Regions from separate parts of the Streptomyces sp. NPDC052910 genome, predicted to be linked through region 1. Evidence: riboswitches for the same ligand, from Rfam matches in the RefSeq annotation. Region 1 holds a riboswitch; the other holds the start of a gene.
The links. Region 1 has a riboswitch for glycine ahead of gcvP (aminomethyl-transferring glycine dehydrogenase). Riboswitches for the same ligand answer to the same signal wherever they lie in the genome.

Region 2: another riboswitch for glycine. It lies ahead of gcvT (glycine cleavage system aminomethyltransferase GcvT); the one in region 1 lies ahead of gcvP (aminomethyl-transferring glycine dehydrogenase).

The regions. Positions count from the first base shown of each region.
Region 1 is NZ_JBVJJR010000013.1:9,015-16,543, reverse strand. Features, by position in the region: gene ACZ6X9_RS30980 (glutamate-cysteine ligase family protein) at 1-122, opposite strand, end outside; gene ACZ6X9_RS30975 (hypothetical protein) at 602-1,186, shown strand; gene ACZ6X9_RS30970 (DUF5999 family protein) at 1,514-1,720, shown strand; gene gcvP (aminomethyl-transferring glycine dehydrogenase) at 1,806-4,691, opposite strand; glycine riboswitch at 4,882-5,004, opposite strand; gene ACZ6X9_RS30960 (PRC-barrel domain-containing protein) at 5,195-5,524, shown strand; gene ACZ6X9_RS30955 (DNA polymerase IV) at 5,757-7,253, opposite strand; gene ACZ6X9_RS30950 (MerR family transcriptional regulator) at 7,409-7,529, opposite strand, start outside.
Region 2 is NZ_JBVJJR010000001.1:297,209-304,737, forward strand. Features, by position in the region: gene ACZ6X9_RS01320 (enhanced serine sensitivity protein SseB) at 1-302, opposite strand, end outside; gene ACZ6X9_RS01325 (AAA family ATPase) at 299-1,663, opposite strand; glycine riboswitch at 1,803-1,907, shown strand; gene gcvT (glycine cleavage system aminomethyltransferase GcvT) at 2,066-3,238, shown strand; gene gcvH (glycine cleavage system protein GcvH) at 3,400-3,777, shown strand; gene glyA (serine hydroxymethyltransferase) at 3,823-5,085, shown strand; gene ACZ6X9_RS01345 (L-serine ammonia-lyase) at 5,235-6,617, shown strand; gene ACZ6X9_RS01350 (hypothetical protein) at 6,678-7,529, opposite strand, start outside.

The DNA.
Region 1 (7,529 bases):
GGCCGGTCGAAACGCTTCTCCTCCAGTAACCTCCCCAGCCCTTCCAGGCACTGCCGGAGCTTGTCCCGGTGGCGCTGGCGGTCGTCCAGGCCGAACTCCACGGCGGCGACCTTCTCACCCATGGACGCGTCCTCCTCCAGCGGTCGCCCTCGGCGCCGGCCCGTTCCCGTCACGGTCGATGATGCCCATGCGAAGCGATCGAAACGCCTCACCCCGTCCCCGTATAACCGGTAGGCTGGCAGCCAAGCGCACTCCGGCACATTCCGATGGCATGACGGCAGCTCATGGCATGTCGCATTGCGCTGGTGATAAACACCGACGAGTTTCGGCCGACCGTTCCCGGGAAAGAAACCGAGGTCAGGCCTGCGCGATCGGGAACGAAAACACCGAAAACGACCCCGCAGGCGGCCCTGATTTCCCCTTGCCGGAAATACCGGCGACAGCTAGCCGAAACATCCTGTGAACATGTGTCGTATAAACTCGGAGTGAGGCAGAGAGTAGGCGCCCCGGCAGTCGGTCCCGGCCCCCCTCTGACCCCGCACACCGACAGCGTCGTCACCTGCCAGCACCTGCGTGTCTCCGAAGTGAGAGGCGACCCATCATGCCGCTGCACATCCCCCCTGCCCCCGCGCCTGCCCTCCGTAGCGTCCGCACCGCCCTCGGCTCCCCCACCGCCGTCCGGGAGACCCGCACCCCGTCCCTCAAGGCCGCCCAGGGAGCGCTCGACTGCGAACTGCCGCTCCCCGTCCACGTTCTGGAGCAGCACACCCCGGCCGGCGGCACCCCCCGCACCCGGCTCACCGGCTGGCGCTTCCTGATCAAGGAGGACGAGCGCGCCATCGCCGCGGGCGAGGCGCGGCCGACCGCCGACGGCTGGACGTTCTCGCACTTCTTCGAGGGACCGTACGTGGTCTCCACCGAACTCGCCCTGCGGCAGGCGGAGTCGCTGTCGACGCCGTACCAGCCGCGACTGCTGACCGTGCCCGGCCTCTACATGCTGACTCTCTGGCTGCACGGCGACATCACGGCCGACGCCGAGTCCGGCCTGCCCGCCCCCGGCGACCTCCTGGTGCCGCTCGCCCCCGCGCCGCCCGGCATCGCCGCCCACCGCCCGCACCGCTTCGCCGACCTGCTTCCGGTGCTCACCCTCCGGCTGGCCCCGGCACCGATGCTGAAGACCGCGTGACGCGTCCCGGCGGCGCCTCGCGACCCCTACGGTCGCGGGGCGCCGCGCCGTTCGCGGCCGGTCCGCGGGCGCCACGTCACCCACACGGCTCACTCCACGGAGGTCGACCCGAACGGACCGAAGGGGCAGACTTGTTGACGGCAACCGTCCGCATGGGTGACGCGTCTTCCTCCACAGCGGACCGCTGCTGCGAAATCCCTGCGGAATCACGCCCGTAGGGCAACACTGGGAACGACAGACCACATCGTCACGGGGGGCGGCATGACCACCGCATCGAGCCGCAGCACAGCGACAGCAGCCACGACATCCCAGCGAAAGAACCCTCCCATGTGCCAGCACCAGCCCGCGTGCCCGTCAGCCGATTCCGCCGACCGGGAAGCCGCCCACCTCGTGGCGCACTTCCCCGAGCAGGGCTGGAGCCTGCTGTGCAACGGCGTCCTCTGCTTCGAGGACACCGGGGAACTGCTGCCTGACGGGCAGATCATCGCCCCGCACCGGCCGCTCGGCGCCGGGCATGTGGTGACGGCGGCCTGACGGCCGGGCCGGCACCGGCGGACGACGCGCGACGAAAGGGCCGGCCCGGCGATCCCGCCGGGCCGGCCCTCCACGTGTGCCGGGCTCAGCCCTCGTACTCGTCCAACGGCGGGCAGGAGCAGACGAGGTTGCGGTCACCGAACGCACCGTCGACCCGGCGCACCGGTGGCCAGTACTTGTCGGCCGCGGAGACGCCGCCCGGGAAGACCGCCTCCTGTCGGCTGTACGGGTGCTCCCAGTCGCCCGCGACGGACGCGGCGGTGTGCGGGGCGTTGCGCAGCGGGTTGTCGGTGGCGTCCCACTCGCCCGAGCCGACCTTCTCGATCTCCGCGCGGATCGCGATCATCGCCGCGCAGAACCGGTCGAGTTCGCCGAGGTCCTCGCTCTCGGTGGGCTCGATCATCAGCGTGCCGGCCACCGGGAACGACATCGTCGGCGCGTGGAAGCCGTAGTCGATCAGACGCTTGGCGACGTCGTCGACGGTGACGCCGGTCGCCTTGGTGAGCGGCCGGAGGTCCACGATGCACTCGTGGGCGACGAGGCCGTTGGGACCGGTGTAGAGCACGGGGTAGTGCGGCTCCAGGCGCTTGGCGATGTAGTTGGCGCTCAGCACCGCGACCTGCGTCGCGGCCTTGAGGCCCTCGCCACCCATCAGCCGGACGTACGCCCAGGAGATCGGCAGGATGCCGGCCGAGCCCCACGGCGCGGCCGAGATCGGACCGACCCCGGTCTCCGGGCCCGCGGCGGGCTGGAGCGGGTGGTTGGGCAGGTACGGCGCGAGGTGGGCGCGGACGCCGACGGGACCGACGCCCGGGCCGCCGCCGCCGTGCGGGATGCAGAAGGTCTTGTGCAGGTTCAGGTGCGAGACGTCGCCTCCGAACTCACCCGGCTTCGCCACCCCCACCAGCGCGTTGAGGTTGGCGCCGTCCACGTACACCTGACCGCCCGCCTCGTGGACGAGGGCGCAGATCTCGCTGATGTGCTCCTCGAACACGCCGTGGGTGGACGGGTAGGTGACCATGAGGACGGCCAGCTCGTCGCGGTGCTTCTCGATCTTGCCGCGCAGGTCGTCGGCGTCGACCTCGCCGTCCTCGCCGGTCTTCACCACGACGACGCGCATGCCGGCCATCACGGCGCTGGCCGCGTTGGTGCCGTGCGCGGAGGACGGGATGAGGCACACGGTCCGCTGCTCGTCGCCGTTGGCGCGGTGGTAGGCGCGGACGGCCAGCAGACCGGCCAGCTCGCCCTGCGACCCCGCGTTGGGCTGGAGCGAGACCTTGTCATAGCCGGTGACCTCGGCCAGCCGCTCCTCCAGCTCGCGGATGAGCGTGAGGTAGCCCTCGGCCTGCTCCGCCGGGGCGAACGGGTGCAGCGCGCCGAACTCGGGCCAGGTGACCGGCTCCATCTCGGTCGTGGCGTTGAGCTTCATGGTGCACGAGCCCAGCGGGATCATGCCCCGGTCCAGCGCGTAGTCCCGGTCGGCGAGGCGGCGCAGGTAGCGCAGCATCGCCGTCTCGGAACGGTGCTGGTGGAAGACCGGGTGGGTGAGGAAGTCGGAGCCGCGCAGCAGCTCCTCGGGAAGCGCGTCGGCGGTGGCGGCGTCCAGCGCCTCGACGTCGGCGTCCACCCCGAACGCGGCCCAGACGGCGGCCAGGTGCTCGCGGGTGGTGGTCTCGTCGCAGGCGATGCCGACGGTGTCGGCGTCCGTCCGGCGCAGGTTGACGCCCCGCTCCAGGGCGGCGGCGACGATCGCGTCCGCCCGGCCCGGCACCCGCGCGGTGACGGTGTCGAAGTACGCGCCGTGCACGACCTCGACGCCACCGGCCCGCAGCCCCTCGGCGAGCAGCGTGGCATACCGGTGGACGCGGCGGGCGATGCCGGTGAGCCCGTCGGGCCCGTGGTAGACGGCGTACATCCCGGCCATGACCGCCAGCAGCACCTGCGCGGTGCAGATGTTGCTGGTGGCCTTCTCGCGCCGGATGTGCTGCTCGCGGGTCTGGAGGGCGAGGCGGTACGCCTTGTCGCCGTCCGCGTCGACGGAGACGCCGACGAGGCGGCCGGGCAGGCTGCGCGCGTACTGCTCACGGACGGCCATGTAGCCGGCGTGGGGTCCGCCGAAGCCCATCGGCACACCGAACCGCTGGCTGGTGCCGACGGCGATGTCCGCGCCCAGCTCGCCGGGCGGGGTGAGCAGCGTCAGGGCCAGCAGGTCGGCGGCGACGGTGACGATCGCGCCCAGCTCGTGCGCCCGCTCGATGACCGGCCGCAGGTCGCGGACGGCACCGGAGGCACCCGGGTACTGGAGCAGCACGCCGAAGACGCCGCGCTCGGCGATCTCGTCCGGAATGCCGGCGGAGAGGTCGGCGACGACGACCTCGACACCGGTGGGTTCGGCGCGCGTCTCGATGACGGCCACGGTCTGCGGCAGGGCGTCGGCGTCGACGAGGAACACCCCGTCCTTGACCTTGCCCACGCGCCGCGAGAGCGCCATCGCCTCCGCCGCGGCCGTGCCCTCGTCCAGCAGGGACGCGCCGGAGGTGGGCAGCCCGGTGAGGTCGGCGACGACGGTCTGGAAGTTGAGCAGGGCCTCCAGGCGGCCCTGGGAGATCTCCGGCTGGTACGGGGTGTAGGCCGTGTACCAGGCGGGGTTCTCCATGACGTTGCGGAGGATCACCGGCGGGGTGAACGTGCCGTGGTAGCCGAGCCCGATCATGGGCACGAGCACCTGGTTGCGGTCCGCGAGACCGCGCAGCTCGGCGATCACCTCGGCTTCGCCGCGGGGCTCGGGGAGCCGGAGCGCCTCGGCGCTCTTGATCACGTCCGGCACGGCGGCGGCGGTGAGTTCGTCCAGCGAGCCGAAGCCGACGTGGGCGAGCATCTTCGCCTGCGCCCCGCTGTCGGGGCCTATGTGGCGGCCGGCGAACGGAGTGCCGCGCTCCAGGTCGGAGAGGGCGATGCGGTGGGCGGTCATCTGCGGGGGCCTCCTGGTCATTGCGACCTGCGAGGGGTACCACGGCGCGGGTACCCGGACGGCCTCCCCCTCTGTCATCTCGACCTGAGAGCTTCACCGGGCCCTTGTGACGCGACCCGGCTTTCACCGTCGGTGAGGAGGGGCTCGGCATGGTGCCCGGTCCGGTGCCCGCCCTGCTTTCCAGAGTGACCTCGTCCGCGCGGTACGTGTGCCTGAGAGATTCCGGGGAGGATTTGCTCCTTCGGCGCCCCCGTCGGACCCGTCGAGGCCAATGCCTGTCCAGGTCCCCGGAGGACTCTCCCGCGCGGGGTCCACAGCCAATCGCCAGCCTACCAGCGGCGATGCCGACGCCGGATCTCCCGGGCCGGTGCATCTCCGCCGACTCCCCCATTACTCCCGCTTGGTGGCTTTTCTTGCGCCCCGAGGGTTTTCCCGGCTTTGCCGACGGCCTCCCGGGGAAACCAGGAGAAAGAGAGGGACGGAAGTGACTCCCGGGAGGACGGATGCAGTCGGATATCGATCCTCGGACCCTGATCGGCCGCAAGGCCTACGACCGGGACGGAGCGAAGATCGGCACCGTGGACGAGGTCTACCTCGACGACGCCACCGGCGAACCCGAGTGGGCGGCCGTCCGCACCGGGCTGTTCGGCCGCGACGCGTTCGTCCCCCTGGAACCGAGCGAGGTCGTGGACGACTCGCTGCGCATCCCCTACGACCGCACGCTCATCAAGGCCGCCCCCGACCTGGGCGTCGGCCGCCACCTCTCCCCCGAGCAGGAGCTCCGCCTCTACCACCACTACCGCATGGCCCTGCCGGGCGGCTCCGACCGCTGAGCCCCGCCTGCCGCGATTCCGCCGCTCGTATCAAGCCCGTCCGGCGTTCGAGGACAACCGCGCGGAGCGCGGTTCCGGGGGTGCGGGGGTGCGGGGGTGCGGGGGTGCGGGGGTGCGGGGGTGCGGGGGTGCGGGGGCTTGCCCCCGCAAGAAACGGCGAAAGTGGGGGTGCCCCCTCTGGGGGAGGGGCAGGGGCACCATCCGCGCCCGCAGGGCGCGCCCTCCCCGCTCACTACGCCGCCGACCCGCTCAGGCCCACGGCCGAATCGTCCCCGCCCCCATCCCGAAACGCCCCGCCCGGTTCCACGAGACGCCCCTCCCCCGAAGGTTGGATCAACGGCACCGGCTCGGCGGGTTCCAGATCCGGATCGTCGACGGCGAAGGTCCGCACCCGGCCGGGAGCCGTCGACCAGGGCTCCTCGAACCGTACGGTGACCCGGCCGAGGCCGCTGCCCTGGATCCAGCCCCGGCCGAGCTCGCGGTGTACCACGTCCAGACCGGGCAGCCACCGCCGTGCGGGCGCGGCGTCGTCGTCCGCCGGCCGGTCCCCCGCCCCGCCGGGAGCCGGGGGCTCGCTCCCACCCCCCTCGGGCCCACCCTCCTTAGGCCCACCCCCCTCAAGCCCCGCCTCGGCGGCCTGCGCGGCAGCGACCCGCGCCTGCGCCTGCGCGAAGAGATCCTCCTGCGTGTAGTCCGCGAGCCCGCTGACCCCGACGCCGAGCAGCCGCACCCCCGCGGTCGTGTCGACGCCCTCAAGCAGCCGGGCGGCCGCCTCCCGCACGACGGCGGGGTCGTCGGTCGGCCCCCGGAGCGTCTCGGAGCGGGTGAGGGTGGAGAAGTCGTACCGCCGCACCTTGATGACGACCGTGCGGCCCGACCGTCCGGCGGCTCTCAGCCGCCGGACGCAGCGGTCGGCGAGCCGGGCGAGCTCCAGTCGGACCCGCGTCCGGTCGGTCAGGTCCTCCGCGAACGTGTCCTCCACGGAGACGGACTTCGCGTCCCGCTCGGCCACGACCGGGCGGTCGTCGTGCCCCGTCGCCAGGGCGTACAGGCCGGCCCCGTGCGCCTTGCCCAGCAGCCGCACCAGCTCCGCCTCGCCCGCCTCGGCGGTCTCGGCGACCGTGTGGATGCCCGCGCGGCGCAGCGTCTCGGCGGTGGCGGGCCCGACGCCGGGGATGGTCCGTACCGGCATGGGCCCGAGCAGCTCCAGCTCGGTACCGGGCTCGATGACGACGAGCCCGTCCGGCTTCGCCTGCTCCGAGGCGATCTTGGCGAGCATCTTGGAGCCGGCGAGGCCCACCGACCCGCCGACCCCCGTCGCCGCGAGGATGTCCCGGCGCAGCCGCTCGCCCACCGCCCGGACGGCCTCCGTGGTCGGCTCGACGCCGCCCGCCTCCAGGTCCACGAACGCCTCGTCGAGGCTCAGCGGCTCCACCAGTGGTGACAGCTCGGCGAGCAGCCCCATGACCACGCCGCTGACCTTCTGGTACAGGCTGAAGCGCGGGGTCAGGTAGGCGGCGTTGGGGCAGAGCCGGCGCGCCTGGGCCGTCGCCATGGCCGAGTGCACACCGAAGACCCGCGCCTCGTACGACGCGGTGGCCACCACGCCCCGCGGGCCGATGCCTCCGACGACGACCGGCTTTCCGCGCAGACTGGGCTTGGCCGCCTGCTCCACCGAGGCGTAGAAGGCGTCCATGTCGAGATGCAGGATCGTCGGTGAACCTCTCACACCACGCATCGTCCCGCATGGCACTGACAATCGCCCTGACGTGCGACGACGAAGCCGCCCGCGCTGCCCCGGCACGGCCCGCTCCGGCCACACGGAAGCGGGCCCGGGGAACACCCCGGACCCGCTTCGCGTCGGAATCTCGCGGCGCGCCGCGCTCAGCCCGCCCGGTTCCGCCGCCGCGCCAGCTCGTCCGCCGGGTTGTGACCGATCAGCGTCTCGCCGGTGTCCACCCGCTCGCCGTGCAACTGGGCGAGCGCGCTCTCGACGTCCCGCCAG
Region 2 (7,529 bases), on a different contig from region 1:
GGAGCGACCGCGTAGGCCATGTGGTCGCCGACGACGCGGCGGAACTGCTCCTCGGAGCTGAAGACCGGCACGAACGCGGCGCCGCCGAGCTCCACGGTGGGCAGGTCGAGGTCGGGGCTGTCGGGGCCGCCGCCCTTGGGCAGGGGTATCCAGACCTCGCTGCGGGCCAGCGCCTCGACGACGCGCTCACCGGTGCCCGGGACGCCCGCGCAGGCGGCGAGGGTCTCCTCCAGTTCGTTGGCGGGCCAGTTGGGGGCCTCGCCCCTGGCCCGCTCCGTGCCGTGCAGCTCGGGGCCGCTCATCCGTTCTCCCCACGGTCTCGTCGCACTCGCACCCGCACCTTAACGGCCGGCTCCCCGTCAGACGGCGGGAGGGGCACGGCGGACGGCCGGGGCACACGGCGGGAGCGCACCGACGGCGGGACGGCGGCCGGCGGCGCGGGCCGGTGGGCAGCGGGGGCCGGGGGCGGCGGGACGGGCTGCCGCACGGCGAAGACGCCCCGCGGGCGCGGGCCGCCGACGGCTCCCGGGGCGGGGGCGCCGGGGGGCGCTTCCGGCGCGGGGGCGCCCGTGGATGCGCCCGCGAAGGCGCCCGGCGTGACCGACCCCGAGGTGGGCAACCCGAGCGGCCCCGAGGTGGGCGACCGGGGCGGGCCCGGAGCGAGCGGCCCGGGCGGTCCCGGCACCCGTGGCCTCGCGGGGGTTTCCGGCTCGGGCGGCACCGATACGGGCAGCCCCGGTGTGAGCGGCCCGCGCGGCCCCGACGCCGGCGGCGCCGTGGACGTCCCCGGCATGGCCGGTCCCACGGGTGTTCCCGCCTTCGCCGACCCCGCAGACGTACCCGCCTTCGCCGCCCCCGCGGACATACCCGGCATGGCCGGCCCCACGGAGGTACCCGACGTCGGCGCCCCCGTGAAGACGATCGTCCGCAGTGCCGCCGCCGCGGCGCGGTCGAGGAGGAGCACGCTCGTCGCACCGGCCGGGGGCCGGCCCCCGGCCGCCGCCGTGATCAGTCGTTCCATGGCGCGGCGGTGGCGGGCGAACGCGGTCCGGGAGACCGTCCGGCCGCGGGCCCGCTGCCCGGCGAGCGCGGTGCCGGGTTCCACGGCGAGCAGCAGGACGTGCAGCGCGGTGCCGCGGCGGCGCGCCTCGCGGGCCAGTAGGCGGCGGACCCAGCCGCGTTGCCCGCAGTCGTGCACGACGAGGCTCGCGCCGGAGCGCAGGGCGCGCCAGAGGTGCGCGTAGTGCGCGAGGCGCGCGAGGGGGCGGTAGGCGGCGTACGGGAGCCGGACCGGCAGCCGGCGCAACCCGCGCTCCAACCGGGCCCTGGCGTCCTGCGAGTCGACGCTGCGGACGGGGGCGCCCCGGCCGTCGAGGGCCGGTACGACCCGTCGGATCAGGGTGGACTTGCCGGCCCCGGGGAGCCCGGAGACCACCAGCAGATCACCGGCGCGGCAGCACAGCTCCGCCGGGGGCGCCGCCACCCCGCGCAGATCGCGCACCCGAGGCCCGGCGGCCCTCGCCGCCGGCTCCGCCCCCGCCGCCCGCGCGGCCCCCGCCGCCTCCCCCTGGACGCCCGTTCGCACCGCTCCCCCGCCCCTCGCCCGCTCTCCCACGGCCTCGTCGCTCCGTCGCTCGGTGCTCTCGGTGTACCCCACTCGCATACGGAGGGAGTAAAGGAAAAGTAATCCAATGCGATGGGCTGTGAACGGTCCATCGCACGCTCGTACGTGCAATGATGTGCGCGCCAGTGCGCGCCAAGAGCACGACCGACGCGTCACGACCAACTGCATACCGGCCGCTCGAATCCGCGCGGGAGAGTTCCGGCACGGCGCATCGCCGCCCGCCGGGCGCCGAAGGAGCAAGTTCCTCCCTTGAATCTCTCAGGCCCCGTACCGCGCAGGGTGAGGCAGATCTGAAAAGCGGACCGCCCCGCGGTCCCACCCAAGGTGCAAGCCGTGTGCCCTCCGGGGCTCCCGGTGAACCTCTCAGGTTCCGATGACAGATGGGGAGGCCGTCCTTCGACGTCCCCGCGTCCTCGCGACCGCTGCCCGGGAGCCTTGATCATGCCCTCAGAGTCCGCCGCCTCAGAGTCCGTCGCATCAGAGACCGCCACCCCCCGCCGTACCGCGCTCGACGCGCTGCACCGCGCCCTGGGCGCGACGATGACCGACTTCGCCGGCTGGGACATGCCCCTCCGCTACGGGAGCGAGCGCGACGAGCACGTGGCCGTCCGCACCCGTGCCGGTCTGTTCGACCTCTCGCACATGGGCGAGATCACCCTTACGGGTCCGCAGGCCGGCCAGGCACTGGATCACGCCCTGGTGGGCAACCTCTCGGCGCTGATGCCCGGCCGCGCCCGCTACACCATGATCTGCGACGAGCGCGGCGGGATCCTGGACGACCTGATCGTCTACCGGCTGGCCGACGAGGAAGGCCGCCAGAAATACCTCGTCGTCGCCAACGCCTCCAACGCCCAGGTGGTGCTGGACGCGCTCACCGGGCGGGCCGCCGGCTTCGACGCCGAGGTGCGCGACGACCGGGAGAACTACGCGCTGATCGCCGTCCAGGGCCCGGCCTCCCCCGCCATCCTGAAGTCGGTCACCGACGCCGACCTGGACGGCCTGAAGTACTACGCGGGCCTGCCCGGCACGGTCGCCGGCGTCGAGGCGCTGATCGCCCGGACCGGCTACACCGGCGAGGACGGCTTCGAGCTGTTCGTCGCCCCCGCCGACGCGGAGAAGCTGTGGCAGACGCTGACCGAGGCGGGCGCGGACGCGGGCCTGGTCCCCTGTGGCCTGTCCTGCCGGGACACCCTGCGCCTGGAGGCGGGCATGCCGCTGTACGGGCACGAGCTGACGACGGCGACCACGCCGTTCGACGCCGGGCTCGGCCGGGTCGTGAAGTTCGACAAGCCCGGTGACTTCGTGGGCCGCGCGGCGCTGGAGGCCGCCGCCGAGCGTGCCGCGGACGCCCCGCCGCGCAAGCTGGTGGGCCTGGTGGCCGCGGGCCGCCGGGTGCCGCGGGCCGGCTACCCGGTGGTGGAGGCCGCCACCGGCACGGTGATCGGCGAGGTCACGTCCGGCGCCCCCTCCCCCACACTCGGCAAGCCGATCGCCATCGCCTACGTGGACGCGGCCCACGCCGCGCCCGGGACGGCCGGGGTCGCGGTGGACATCCGCGGCAGCCACGAGCCGTACGAGGTGGTGGAGCTGCCGTTCTACCGGCGGGAGCGCTGACCTCCGGGACATCCGGGTAGGGAGCGGGCATCGAGCCGCAAAGCAGGCGGAATGCCCGATTTCCGAACGGAACCCCCGCCCTTCGTCTCACCTGGCAAGACGCCCCTGGCCGGACCAGGGGTCCTGCACAAGCATCGATCCGCGTACAGGAGAATCGACCCATGAGCAACCCCCAGCACCTCCGTTACACCAAGGAGCACGAGTGGCTGTCGGCCACCGACGAGAACGGTGTGGCGACGGTGGGTATCACCGAGTTCGCGGCCAACGCGCTCGGGGATGTCGTCTACGCGCAGCTCCCGGCCGTCGGCGACACCATCACCGCGGGCGAGACCTGTGGTGAGCTGGAGTCCACCAAGTCGGTCAGCGACCTCTTCGCCCCCGTCACGGGCGAGGTCGTCGAGGCCAACCAGGACGTCGTGGACGACCCCTCGCTGGTGAACTCCGCCCCCTTCGAGGGCGGCTGGCTGTTCAAGGTGAAGATCACGGACGAGCCGGCGGAGCTGCTGACCGCCGACGCGTACACGGACTTCGCCGGCTGACCCGCGTCCCGCCTCCACCCGGCCCCTCCCGCCCAGGAAGAACTCATGTCGCTTCTGAACAGCTCCCTCCATGAGCTCGACCCCGACGTCGCCGCCGCTGTCGACGCCGAACTCCACCGTCAGCAGTCCACGCTCGAGATGATCGCCTCGGAGAACTTCGCTCCGGTCGCGGTCATGGAGGCCCAGGGCTCGGTCCTCACCAACAAGTACGCCGAGGGCTACCCGGGCCGCCGCTACTACGGCGGCTGCGAGCACGTCGATGTCGTCGAGCAGATCGCCATCGACCGGATCAAGGCGCTGTTCGGCGCCGAGGCCGCCAACGTGCAGCCGCACTCGGGCGCCCAGGCCAACGCCGCGGCGATGTTCGCGCTGCTCAAGCCGGGCGACACCATCCTGGGTCTGAACCTCGCCCACGGCGGGCACCTGACCCACGGCATGAAGATCAACTTCTCGGGCAAGCTCTACAACGTGGTCGCCTACCACGTCGACGAGCAGACCAACCTGGTCGACATGGAGGAGGTCGAGCGCCTCGCCAAGGAGCACCGCCCCAAGCTGATCGTCGCCGGCTGGTCCGCCTACCCGCGTCAGCTCGACTTCGCGGCCTTCCGCCGGATCGCCGACGAGGTCGGCGCGTACCTGATGGTCGACATGGCCCACTTCGCGGGCCTGGTCGCCGCCGGGCTGCACCCCTCCCCGGTGCCGCACGCGCACGTGGTCACCACCACCACGCACAAGACCCTCGGCGGTCCGCGCGGCGGTGTGATCCTCTCCACGGCCGAGCTCGCCAAGAAGATCAACTCGGCGGTCTTCCCCGGTCAGCAGGGCGGCCCGCTGGAGCATGTGATCGCGGCCAAGGCGGTCTCCTTCAAGGTCGCGGCGAGCGAGGAGTTCAAGGAGCGCCAGCAGCGCACCCTGGACGGCGCGAAGATCCTGGCCGAGCGCCTGGTCCAGGACGACGTCAAGGAGCACGGCGTCTCCGTCCTGTCCGGCGGCACCGACGTGCACCTGGTCCTGGTGGACCTGCGCCACTCCCTGCTGGACGGCCAGCAGGCCGAGGACCGCCTCCACGAGGTCGGCATCACGGTCAACCGCAACGCCGTCCCGAACGACCCGCGCCCCCCGATGGTCACCTCGGGCCTGCGGATCGGCACCCCGGCACTGGCCACCCGCGGCTTCACCACCGAGGACTTCCGCGAGGTCGCGGACGTCATCGCCGAGGCCCTGAAGCCCGAGTACGACGCCCAGGCGCTGCGCGCCCGCGTCACCGCGCTGGCGGACAAGCACCCGCTGTACCCCGGCCTGAAGTAGGACCGGACCTCCGGTTTTACCGGGATGTACGGGGCATCGCGCACACTGGAGGTGAGCGCGGTGCCCCGCACCACGTCACAACCGCATATCGCTGTATCGCTGTACCCCCCACACCCTTTGTTCCACCCCCGACCCGAGGAGCTGCCACCGTGGCCATCTCCGTATTCGATCTCTTCTCGATCGGCATAGGCCCGTCCAGCTCCCACACGGTCGGCCCGATGCGCGCCGCCCGGATGTTCGTGGGCCGCCTGAAGAAGGACGGCCTGCTCGCCCAGACCGCCTCGGTGCGCGCGGAGCTCTTCGGCTCCCTCGGCGCCACCGGGCACGGCCACGGCACCCCCAAGGCCGTCCTCCTCGGTCTGGAGGGCCACTCCCCGCGCACCGTGGACGTCGAGATCGCCGACGACGAGGTGGAGCGCATCCGCACCACCAAGCGCCTGCGCCTCCTCGGCACCGAGATCGGCTCGGACCACGAGATCGACTTCGACGACTCCACGCAACTGATCCTGCACCGCCGCCGCTCGCTGCCGTACCACGCCAACGGCATGACCCTCTTCGCCTACGACGAGAGCGGCGCGCCCCTGCTGGAGAAGACGTACTACTCGGTCGGCGGCGGCTTCGTGGTGGACGAGGACGCGGTCGGCGCGGACCGGATCGTCCCCGACGACACCGTCCTGAAGTACCCGTTCCGCACCGGCGACGAGCTGCTGCGGATGTCCCGCGAGTCCGGCCTGTCGATCTCCGCGATGATGATGGAGAACGAGAAGGCCTGGCGCACCGAGGACGAGATCCGGGCCGGCCTGCTGGAGATCTGGCGCGTCATGCAGGCGTGCGTCAGCCGCGGCATGTCCCGCGAGGGCATCCTCCCCGGCGGCCTCAAGGTCCGCCGCCGCGCCGCGAGCACCGCCCGCCAGTTGCGCGCCGAAGGCGACCCGCAGGCCCGCGCGATGGAGTGGATCACCGTCTACGCGATGGCGGTCAACGAGGAGAACGCGGCCGGCGGCCGCGTCGTCACCGCCCCCACCAACGGCGCCGCCGGCATCATCCCGGCCGTTCTGCACTACTACATGAACTTCGTCCCCGGCGCGGACGAGGAAGGCATCGTCCGCTTCCTCCTCGCCGCCGGCGCGATCGGCATGCTCTTCAAGGAGAACGCCTCCATCTCCGGCGCCGAGGTCGGCTGCCAGGGCGAGGTCGGCTCGGCCTGCTCCATGGCCTCCGGCGGCCTCGCCGAGGTCATGGGCGGCTCCCCCGAGCAGGTCGAGAACGCGGCCGAGATCGGCATGGAGCACAACCTCGGCCTCACCTGCGACCCCGTCGGCGGCCTGGTCCAGATCCCCTGCATCGAGCGCAACGGCATGGCCGCGGCCAAGGCCGTCACGGCGGCCCGCATGGCCCTCCGCGGCGACGGCCGGCACCACGTCTCCCTCGACAAGGTCATCAAGACCATGAAGGAGACCGGCGCCGACATGAAGGTCAAGTACAAGGAGACGGCCCGGGGCGGCCTGGCGGTCAACGTCATCGAGTGCTGATCCCCTGACCTCGCGAGCGCCCCGCCCGGACTCCCGGGCGGGGCGCCGCCGTTGTGGCCGTCAGGCATGCACCCGCCGGTGTTCGAGCCGGGCCGTCTCGACCGCCGCGGCCGAGACGTAGAGGGTGAGCGCCCGCCCGCCGTGGACCAGCTTGGCCGCCACCCAGTGGAACGGGTTCGCCCGCTCCGGTACGGCGGCGGCGTGGTCGTCCACCAGCCGCCCGACCCCCGCCAGGAGCGCCGGGCCGAGGCTTTCGCGCAGCCTGCCGTGCGGCTCGCGCCGGCGCGGGGCGTACAGGTCGAACGGCAGGTACAGCGTGGCGTCGTCCGGCCGCGTCCCGTCGCGCGAGGTCATGCTCCAGCACAGCGTCGGGCGTACCCCGGGCATGTCGAGCGGCTTCGAGCCCGGCGGGGCGGTGTCCGTCACCAGGCCCGTCGCGGCGGCCACCGCGGCGGGGCCCAACGGGGCCAGGCGGGCTTCGAGTTCGGCGGTCGAGCGCTCCGCGACCGTCGTGTAGAACTTCATCCGGGCGTGCGGGGACTCGTCCACGTCGAGCGCGAAGAAGGCCGGCATCAGGTGGGCCATGCCCCGCGGGTCGTGGCGCCGCAGCCAGCTCCACGCGCCGCGCTGCCCGAGCCGGTCGAGTGCCGTCGCGACGGCCTCCCGGCTGCGCTCGGTGCCCGCCGCCAGCGTGTCGAAGTACACCTTGGGGCGCGCGATCCCCGAGGCGCGGACCGAAGCCGCCAGGCACATCCCGAACGCCGCCCGCCCGCTGCGCGGCCGGAACAGTCCGGCGACCCGCCGGGCCCGCTCCGGGCGCGCGAGGCCCAGGCGTTCCAGCCCGTCCAGCGTCCGCAGGCCGCGCTCCCAGCTCCCGGCCGCGGAGGCGGGGCCCCGCGCGGGGAGCGGCCG